DNA from 3 places in the Pseudomonas sp. PA-7-1E genome. Region 2 is predicted to be linked to each of the others. Evidence: riboswitches for the same ligand, from Rfam matches in the RefSeq annotation. Region 2 holds a riboswitch; each other region holds the start of a gene.
What was found. Region 2 has a riboswitch for cobalamin ahead of GIW79_RS17625 (CbtB domain-containing protein). Riboswitches for the same ligand answer to the same signal wherever they lie in the genome.
Positions count from the first base shown of each region.

Region 1: it holds a riboswitch for cobalamin, as region 2 does, so the genes downstream of both, cobO (cob(I)yrinic acid a,c-diamide adenosyltransferase) here and GIW79_RS17625 (CbtB domain-containing protein) in region 2, are expected to answer to the same signal.
Region 3: it holds a riboswitch for cobalamin, as region 2 does, so the genes downstream of both, GIW79_RS26705 (ABC transporter substrate-binding protein) here and GIW79_RS17625 (CbtB domain-containing protein) in region 2, are expected to answer to the same signal.

Region 1 covers NZ_WKFA01000096.1:799-4,002, reverse strand. The annotation lists gene GIW79_RS28870 (PQQ-dependent sugar dehydrogenase) at 1-1,145, opposite strand, end outside; cobalamin riboswitch at 1,245-1,491, shown strand; gene cobO (cob(I)yrinic acid a,c-diamide adenosyltransferase) at 1,571-2,182, shown strand; gene GIW79_RS28860 (cobyrinate a,c-diamide synthase) at 2,179-3,204, shown strand, end outside.
Region 2 covers NZ_WKFA01000026.1:40,554-43,757, reverse strand. The annotation lists gene cobM (precorrin-4 C(11)-methyltransferase) at 1-630, opposite strand, end outside; gene GIW79_RS17635 (cobalamin biosynthesis protein) at 701-1,093, opposite strand; gene GIW79_RS17630 (CbtA family protein) at 1,090-1,794, opposite strand; gene GIW79_RS17625 (CbtB domain-containing protein) at 1,806-1,994, opposite strand; cobalamin riboswitch at 2,092-2,304, opposite strand; cobalamin riboswitch at 2,346-2,545, shown strand; gene cobW (cobalamin biosynthesis protein CobW) at 2,639-3,204, shown strand, end outside.
Region 3 covers NZ_WKFA01000072.1:19,617-22,820, forward strand. The annotation lists gene GIW79_RS26700 (DNA/RNA non-specific endonuclease) at 15-944, shown strand; cobalamin riboswitch at 1,064-1,256, shown strand; gene GIW79_RS26705 (ABC transporter substrate-binding protein) at 1,372-2,382, shown strand; gene GIW79_RS26710 (FecCD family ABC transporter permease) at 2,379-3,204, shown strand, end outside.

The sequences.
Region 1 (3,204 bases), on a different contig from region 2:
AAGGGAACGAAAATCACCTTGTAGCCACTGTGCGGCTTGCGGTTCCAGGAACCATGCTGGCCGATAAATGCGCCATTACTGAAGGGAGCGGGCAGTTTGCTGCCCTCGGCGAAGGTCAGCCCCAGCGACGCAGTATGAGGGCCTACCGCATAGTCGGGAGCGATGGCCTTGGCGACCATGTCCAGGTTCTGCGGGGTGACACGCACATCCACATGCTGGCCGTAATAACTGAAGGGCCAGCCGTAGAAGCCGCCATCCTTGACCGAGGTGATGTAATCCGGCACCAGGTCACTGCCGATCTCATCGCGTTCGTTGACCGCCGTCCACAGCTTGCCGCTCTGTGGCTCCCACGCCATGCCGTTGGGGTTGCGCAGGCCGGAGGCAAAAATGCGGTGTTGGCCGCTGGCGCGGTCGACTTCCCAAATGGCGGCGCGGCCCTGTTCGGCTTCCAGGCCGTTTTCGCCGACGTTGCTGTTGGAGCCGACGCTCACGTACAGCTTGCTGCCGTCCTGGCTGGCCACCACATTTTTGGTCCAGTGGTGGTTCAAGGGGCCACCGGGTAAGTCCACTACCTTGGCGCCTGGGGCTGTGATTGCGGTTTCACCCGGCTGATAGGGGAAGCGCAGCAACTTATCCGAATCGGCCACATACAGGTCGTTGCCTACCAAGGTCATGCCAAACGGCGAATGGAGGTTCTCCAGGAACACCGTGCGAGTTTCTGCCACACCGTCATGGTCGGCATCGCGCAGCAAGGTAATACGGTTCGGGCTCGGCACCCCGGCGCCAGCGCGATCCATGACCTTTTCCATCACCCAGCCACGTACGCCTTTGGCATCGTCCGGCTTGGGCGGTGCATTGGTCTCGGCCACCAGCACGTCGCCGTTGGGCAGCACGTAGAGCCAGCGCGGATGATCCAGGCCTTCGGCGAACGCGGCCACTTGGGTACCGGCGGCGGCGATGGGCTTGGCGCCTTCGGGCCAGCCGATGGCCGGGGCGATATTGACGGTGGGGATCAGCGTCTTGTTCGGCTCCGGCAACTTGGGCGAGGGACCGGTGCCATCGGCGACCTGCAGGGTCGAGCTTTCGCCGCACGCGGCGAGGCTGCCTGCAAGCATGATCAGTAGGGCGAGTCGGGTTTTAGGCATGGTTTTCTCCTTGATACCTGTAGGGGTAGAGAAGCACGAACGGCAGATGGTTCAAGTACAAGGCCAGCTTTAATTGACGCTCCACCCCCAACCCACTAACCTTCGCGGCTTGTTCCAGGTGCTCTGTGGCGCGTGCGTCGACAGAGTGAAACAGGGAAGCCGGTGAGTGAGCGCACTTGTACACAGTGCCGCCGCGATTCCGGCGCTGCCCCCGCAACGGTAAATGAGTCAAGACGGTGCTGTTTGCCACTGTATCGCGTGCGATATGGGAAGGCGCACCCTCGGCTGCTTGCTATCAAAAGCGCCACTCATGAGCCCGGAGACCGGCCTGGATCATCCAACAGCATCACGGTGGGCGATGCTTGGCTGTCTGTTTTTTCTTTTTCCTGCCCGCCGTTTTTGTCCAGCCCCAACGGAGAGCTGCCATGACTGATTCCCCCGACCGCGACGAACGCCACTTGGCGCGCATGCTGCGCAAAAAAGCCGTGATTGACGAGCGCATCGCCAATTCCCCCAATGAGTGCGGCCTGCTGCTGGTGCTGACCGGCAACGGCAAAGGCAAGAGCAGTTCGGCGTTCGGCATGTTGGCCCGGGCCATGGGGCATGGCATGCAATGCGGTGTGGTGCAGTTCATCAAGGGGCGTAACAGCACCGGCGAAGAATTGTTTTTCCGCCGCTTCCCCGAGCAGGTGCACTTTCATGTGATGGGCGAAGGCTTCACCTGGGAAACCCAGGATCGCCAGCGCGATATCGCCGCTGCCGAAGCGGCTTGGGCGGTGTCCCGGGCCATGTTGAATGACCCCTCTATCGGCTTGGTGGTGCTGGACGAATTGAACATCGCCCTCAAGCACGGTTACCTTGACCTGGACCAGGTACTCAGCGACCTGCAAGCCCGCCCGCCCATGCAGCATGTGGTGGTCACCGGCCGTGGCGCCAAGCCTGAGCTGATCGAAATGGGCGACACCGTCACCGAAATGGGCATGCTCAAGCACGCGTTCCAGGCCGGTATCAAGGCACAGAAAGGCGTCGAACTTTGAATCAGCCCCGTCATTGCCCGGCCGTATTGATCGCCGCTCCGGCGTCCGGCCAGGGCAAAACCACGGTCACCGCCGCGCTCGCCCGTTTGCACCGCAACCTGGGACGCAAGGTGCGCGTGTTCAAATGCGGGCCGGACTTTCTCGACCCGATGATCCACGAGCGTGCCAGTGGCGCGCCGGTGTACCAGTTGGACATGTGGATGGTGGGCGAGCAGGAAAGCCGCCGCCTGCTCTGGGAGGCAGCGGGGGAGGCTGACCTGATCCTCATCGAAGGCGTGATGGGCCTGTTCGACGGCACGCCTTCCAGCGCTGACTTGGCGCGGCACTTCGGTGTACCGGTGCTGGGCGTGATCGATGGCACCGCCATGGCCCAGACGTTCGGCGCTTTGGCCCTGGGGCTGGCGCGCTATCAGCCCGACCTGCCGTTCGCCGGCGTGCTGGCCAATCGCGTCGGCACCCTGCGCCATGCGCAATTGCTTGAAGGCAGCCTCACCGAGGGCTTGCGTTGGTACGGCGCGTTATCCCGTGAGACCGGCATCGAACTGCCCAGCCGCCACCTGGGCCTGGTGCAAGCCAGCGAACTGAATGACCTTGATATACGCTTGGATGCTGCCGCCCAGGCGTTGGGCAGCAGTTGCGAAGTGGCCCTGCCGCCGCCGGTAACCTTTGCCGCGCCGCAAGTGGTCGAGGCCGAGCCCTTGCTGGTCGGTGTGCGGATTGCCGTGGCCCGTGACGAAGCCTTTGCCTTTACCTACGGCGCCAGCCTGGATTTGCTGCGGGCGATGGGCGCCGAGTTGAAGTTCTTTTCACCGATCCATGATCGCCAATTGCCTCAAGCTGACAGCCTCTATCTGCCCGGCGGCTATCCGGAACTGCACCACCAGGCATTGTCGGCCAATACCTCGATGCTGGGCGCAATTCGTGCTCATCACGCCGCTGGCAAGCCACTGCTCGCTGAATGTGGCGGCATGCTCTATCTGCTCGACTCCTTGACCGATGTGGACGGTACACGCGCCGAACTG
Region 2 (3,204 bases):
GACTTTCTGGGCAATGTCACTCAGCGTACCGACCACCCAATCCTGATCCGGCCAGGTGGCACGGTGTACCACGGCAATCGGGCAGTCTGCGCCATAGTGCGGCAACAGTTCAGCAACGATCTTCTGCAGATGATTGACCCCCAGATGAATCGCCATCGTGGTGCCATGTCGCGCCAGGCTGTCGAAGTCTTCACCGGGGGGCATGCTGGTTTTATCGGCGTAACGGGTCAGGATCACGCTTTGGGCGATGTCCGGCAGGGTCAGTTCGGTCTCCAGCAAGGCCGCGCACGCCGCGACCGCCGTGACCCCTGGAATGATCTGGAAAGGGATGCCCAGCTCACGCAAATGGCGTATTTGTTCACCAATCGCCCCATACAGGCTGGGATCGCCGGAGTGCACCCGCGCCACATCCTGGCCTTTGGCATGGGCCGTCTTGATCAACTCCATGATCTGTTCCAGGTGCAGCTCGGCACTGTTGACCACCTGAAGCGCCTGATGACCTTCCAGTACGGCGGCGGGCACCAGCGAGCCGGCGTAGATGATCACCGGGCAACTGCGGATCAGCCGCTGGCCCTTGACGGTGATCAATTCCGGGTCGCCGGGGCCGGCGCCGATAAAGTAGACGGTCATGGAGAAGTCCTGTTCAGAAACGCGTGAGCATGAACACGGCTCATGCTCAAAAGCGGCAATTATCGGGATTTTAGCCCGCGCAGGCCAATGCAATGGTGGCCTGTGCGCTTTTCTGGCGGGTGATCAGCAGGCGCGCAGGGCCATTGGACAGGTGCTCGGCCAGGGCCAGGGCGGCGCTTTCGGCCACCCCGTAACAGCCGGTATGGGCAAACGCCAGCGTTGAGCGATGACTTAGCCGATGCTCATAGCCCGCCAGTTGCTCGGCGCTGAAGCACTGCAAGGGCAGGTTCAACCGCTGGGCCAGCGCCAGCAGCCCAGGTTCATCGCGCTTGCGATCAATGCTTGCCAGCGCAGTTATGCGTGAGCGATCAATGCCTGCCGCGGCCAGGGCTCCGTCCAGCAACGCCAGCAGGCTGTGAACCTCACAGCCACGCTGGCAGCCCAAACCGACAACCAGGATCATGCCGAGTATTGGTCGTCGCGGTTGCGGCGGAACAACCAGGCGCTGATCAGGCCCAGGGCCAGCCAGAAGGCGACGTTGGTCAATTGCGAGGCGATCTTGAACTGCGCTTCGAGCGCCTCCGGGGCCAGCATCGAATGTACCTCAGGTTGCGGCGCGCCGATGACGTGGGGTACGGCAAGGATCGCCAGCCCAAGGCCTTTCAACAGCCAGTTGCGGCCGAACACGATCAGCGCCAGGCCGGCGGCGGTGGAGGCTGCGGTGCCGATCCACCAGGTCTGGCGTAGCGTCAGGTCAGCCGCCGCAGTGCCCGGCAGTTCCGGTGGCAGGCCCAGGGTGGGTGCCAGTACAAAGGTCGCGTAGCCGGCCAGGCCCCAGAGCAGGCCTTGGGCGGTGCGGGTCGGCGCACGCAGCGTGTAGAGGCCGGCGAGCATCAGTGCAAAGCCTACGGCCACCACCAGGTTGCCTCCAGTGGTGGACAACACACGCTGCCAGCCATCTTCCGGCTCCCAGGCTTGGGCATCGTGGCTGTGGGCAGCAGCGCCAGCGGCGTGCTCGTGCACCACTTCAGCGGCTGGCGGGGCTTTTTCAAAGCTTTCCGCCTGCAGGATCAGCGGTGCCACCCAGAAACTTTGCAGCAGGGTCAGCAGCAAGGCAGCCAAAAGCCCAGTGAACCCTGCGGTTTGCGCAATACGCTTGATCATGTCGGCAGCTCTCAATGGCACGGGAACGCGGCGCTGTGGCGGGTATCGTGGGCGGCGTTGTGCACCGCCTCGATATGCGAGAACCCGGCGAAATACACCAAACACGCGCCGAGTATCGACGCACCGATGGCGGCGGTCAGGCGTTGGCTGAGGGTGGCGGTGCTAGTAGCGGTGTGCGAAGTGCTGCTGATGATCGACATGGCGCGTCCCTTTCAGGTGTCAGGGTGAAACGAGCGCATGAAAACCCCACGCGCCAGGCACGCAGGGTTCTGAACAGCGCCCGCCCACCGCGGGTTTGTTATCTGAATTTTTCGGGCCGGTCTCCGGGCTTGCGAGGGGCGGCTCTTGAAAGAGTCCTCCTGAAAGCATCGCCTTCCCATGCAAAAGCACAGTGGCCGTGACGCTTCGCTCGCTTACCGTTGCGGGGGCAGCACCGGACTGGTCATAGGTCTATGACGCACCGGTTTCCCGTTTCACCCTGTGAAGGGCACCCGAAACAAGGCGTGTAGGAGAGCATGGGCCGGGACGGTAGTCAAATGCTGCAAGCCACTGTAGCCTTGCACCTTCGAGGTTCTTCGGCCCAGGCCGAAGCTAAGAAGGGAACGCGGTTCAAGCCGCGGCTGCCCCCGCAACTGTGAAGGGTTCAGTTGACTGCCACGCCACTGCCGATAGGGCGGGAAGGCGCAGTCAGCGTTGGTCGCAAGACCTGCACACCCCAAGCCAGGAGACCTGCCTCGCAACCGATTTTCCAATTCAACCGGGCGGGGTGATCCGGTGACGAAATCCGCTGCTGCGCGCTGCCGCAGGGCCTGTCGTCCCGTATGCCCGCCCCAAAGGGCATCCGATGAAAACACTGGCCAAACTCCCCGTCACCATCGTTACCGGCTTCCTTGGCTCGGGCAAAACCACGCTGTTGCGCCATATGCTCGACAACGCCCAGGGCCGTCGCATTGCGGTGATCGTCAACGAGTTCGGCGAGCTGGGCATCGACGGTGAAATCCTCAAGCAGTGTTCTATCGGTTGCACCGAAGAAGAGTCCAATGGCCGCGTCTACGAGCTGGCCAACGGTTGCCTGTGCTGCACCGTGCAGGAAGAGTTCTTTCCGGTGATGCGCGAACTGGTCGCCCGTCGCGGTGACCTGGACCATATCCTCATCGAAACCTCGGGCCTGGCCCTGCCCAAGCCGTTGGTGCAAGCCTTCCAGTGGCCGGAAATCCGCAGCGCCTGTACCGTTGACGCGGTGATCACCGTAGTCGACAGCCCAGCCGTGGCCGCCGGTACCTTTGCCGCCTTCCCGGACCAGGTCGACGCCCAGCGCAAACTCGACCCTAACCTGGACCACGAATCACCCTTGCACGAACTGTTCGCCGACCAACTGGCCAGCGCTGACCTGGTGATCCTCAACAAAGC
Region 3 (3,204 bases), on a different contig from region 2:
TAAGGAACATGCCCATGCCCGCCCGCGCAGCCAACATCGACCTTTCCCACCGCCCAAGGCTTGCCGACCTGCGCCCATTGGTCGCGGCCAGCCCCACCCTGCTGGAAGCCAGAGCCGCGACGCCGCGCGTCACCGCGGCCAAGGACCTCAAAAACCGCGCTGGCTATGCCGACGACTTCCTCAGCGACTTCGTGGTGCCATGGCCCACGGTTGACCAGCCACTGGCGGGCGATGTGCAACCCAAGCGCCTGGACTACACGCATTTCTCCATCACCATGTCGCACGCTCGACGACTGGCGCTGTACGTGGGGGTGAATATCGATGGCGCCAAGCATGTGGACATCACGCGCAGCAACGACACCTGGGCCTACGATGGTCGCCTGCCCCTGGAGGCGCAGGTAGGTGAAGACCTTTATGCCGGCAATGGCCTGGACCGTGGCCACCTGGTGCGGCGCCAGGACCCCAACTGGGGCGATGAGGCCAACACCGCCAACTTCGACACCTTTCACTTCACCAACTGCTCGCCACAGATGAGCGGCTTCAACCAGAAGACCTGGCTGGAGCTCGAAGACTACATTCTCGACAACACCCAGCGCTGGAAAGCCCGGGCCACGGTGTTTACCGGGCCAGTGTTCGCCGATGACGACCGACTGTACCGTGGCGTGAAAATCCCCAAGGCGTTCTGGAAAGTAGTGGCCTACCTCAGCGACGATGGCAAGCCGTCCGCCAGCGCCTACATGATTGACCAGAGCCGCGAACTGGGCCAACTCGACCTGGTATTCGGCCCGCTTCGAACCTACCAGCGCAGTGTGATTGCGATCGAACAATTGACCGGTATCCGCTTCGCCAACCTGGCCGACTACGACGGCTTCAGCAACGAAGAGCGCGCCACAGGCACCCGGATCGAAGCGCTGATCCGCGGCCCCCAGGATATTCGGCTCTGACGCTTCTTTTGTAGGAGCGAGCTTGCTCGCGAAGCACCTGAGAACGCCGCGGCGCATCAGGCTCCCCGCGTTATCGTTGACGACCTTCGCGAGCAAGCTCGCTCCTACAGGGGGTGATCGCTTACCATACCGCCGCCGGTTCCCGTATGGGACTAACAGGGAATTCGAAACGCCGCACGCGACGTGAAACGAAACTGCCCCCGCAACTGTAGATGCCGAGCCTGCCCTTGAATGCCACTGGACCACGTCCGGGAAGGCGGGGCATGGCGACGACGCATCAGTCAGGAGACCTGCCGGCCCAGCTAACTCACTAACCGGCGGGGTGTCCGGGAAGGACATCCTGGCCCTGCGCATCAGCAGCCTCCATGGGCGTATTTCCGAGCCGTACCTCCCCTGCTGCACCTACGGTTCACAAGGAGATCGCCTCATGCTGCCACGCGTTACCGCCCTGATCGCAGGCTTGGGTATGTGTGCCCTGGCGCAAGCCGCGCCCACTCAGTACCCGCTGACCCTGCAAAACTGCGGCAGCACCCTGACCCTCCAGCACGCCCCCGCCCGCAGCGTCACCATCGGCCAGGCCGCCACCGAGATGCTGTATGCCCTGGGCGTGGGCGACAAGGTGGTCGGCACTTCGCTGTGGTTCAACAACGTGGCGGCGCAGTACAAGGCCCAGGACGATCACATCGAGCGCCTGGCCAACAACGAGCCCAGCTTCGAAGCCGTACTCGCCAAGCGCCCGCAACTGGTGGCCGCCGAGCTGGAATGGGTGGTGGGCCCCCAAGGCGTGGTCGGTACCCGTGAGCAGTTTCATGAACTGAAAATCCCCACCTACCTGTTGCCGTCCGATTGCGAAGGCAAGGACAACCTGGTCGGCGCCGACGGCACGCGATTGGAGCCCTTTCGCATCGAGACGATCTACCAGAGCCTCCAGCAACTGGCGCAGATTTTCGACGTGCAGGATCGCGGCCAACAACTGACCGACGAACTCAAGGCGCGCCTGGCCAAGTCCGTCGCCACGGCCCAGGGCAAGGGCTTGCAGCAAGCCAGCGCACTGGTGTGGTTTTCCAGCGCCGAAATGGCCAGCGACCCTTACGTAGCCGGCCACAAAGGCGTGCCGCAATTCATGCTGCAAACCCTTGGCTTGCGTAACGTGGTGCAGTCCGATGAGGAGTGGCCTGCCGTCGGCTGGGAAACCATCGCCAAGGCCAATCCCACCTTCCTGGTGATCGCACGCATGGATCGCCGTCGCTACCCGGCCGACGACCATGAAAAGAAACTCGCCTTCCTGCGCAGCGACCCCGTGACCCGCAACATGGACGCGGTGAAGAACAACCGCATCATCATCCTCGACGCTCTGGCCTTGCAGGCGAGCCTGCGCACCTTCGAGGGCCTTGAACAACTGGCGGCCGCCATTGACGGCTACCACCTGGGCCAATGATGCGCACCCTACTCGCCCTGGCGTTGCTGCTGCTCGCCCTGCTCGCTGGCGTCGCCATCGGTGAAACCGCCATCGAACCACAGGTGGTGCTGCAGGTGCTCGCCAATAAACTCTGGAGCGCCGGCTACGTACTGGACCCCATCGACGAAGGCGTGGTATGGAACTACCGCCTCACCCGTGCATTGGTGGCCGCAGCTTGCGGCGCAGGGTTGGCAACGTGCGGCGTGATCCTGCAATCGCTGCTGCGTAACCCGCTGGCCGACCCGTACTTGCTGGGCATCAGCGCCGGCGCGTCAACCGGCGCGGTGCTCGTTGCCTTGATCGGCGTGGGCGGTGGCCTGGTGTCGTTATCGGCGGGCGCGTTTGTGGGGGCGATGGCGGCCTTTGCGCTGGTGACGCTGCTCGCACGGGCCAGCGGATCGTCCAGCGGTACCGGGCAGATCATCCTCGCGGGCATCGCCGGTTCACAGTTGTTCAATGCTCTGACGGCCTTCCTGATCACCAAGTCGGCCAGCTCCGAACAAGCCCGCGGCATTATGTTCTGGCTGCTGGGCAACCTCAGCGGCGTGCGCTGGCCGTCGGTGTGGTTGGCGGTGCCGGTGGCGGTCGTGGGGCTCGCGGTGTGCCTGTGGCACCGGCGTGCACTGGATGCGTTCACCTTCGGCAGCGACTCGGCAGCCTCCCTCGGCATCCCGGTGCGCCGCGTGCAATTTGTGCTGGTGGCCTGCGCCGCGCTGGTGACGGCGGTGATGGTATCCATCGTCGGCTCCATCGGGTTTGTCGGCTTGGTGATTCCCCATGCGGTGCGCCTGTTGCTTGGCA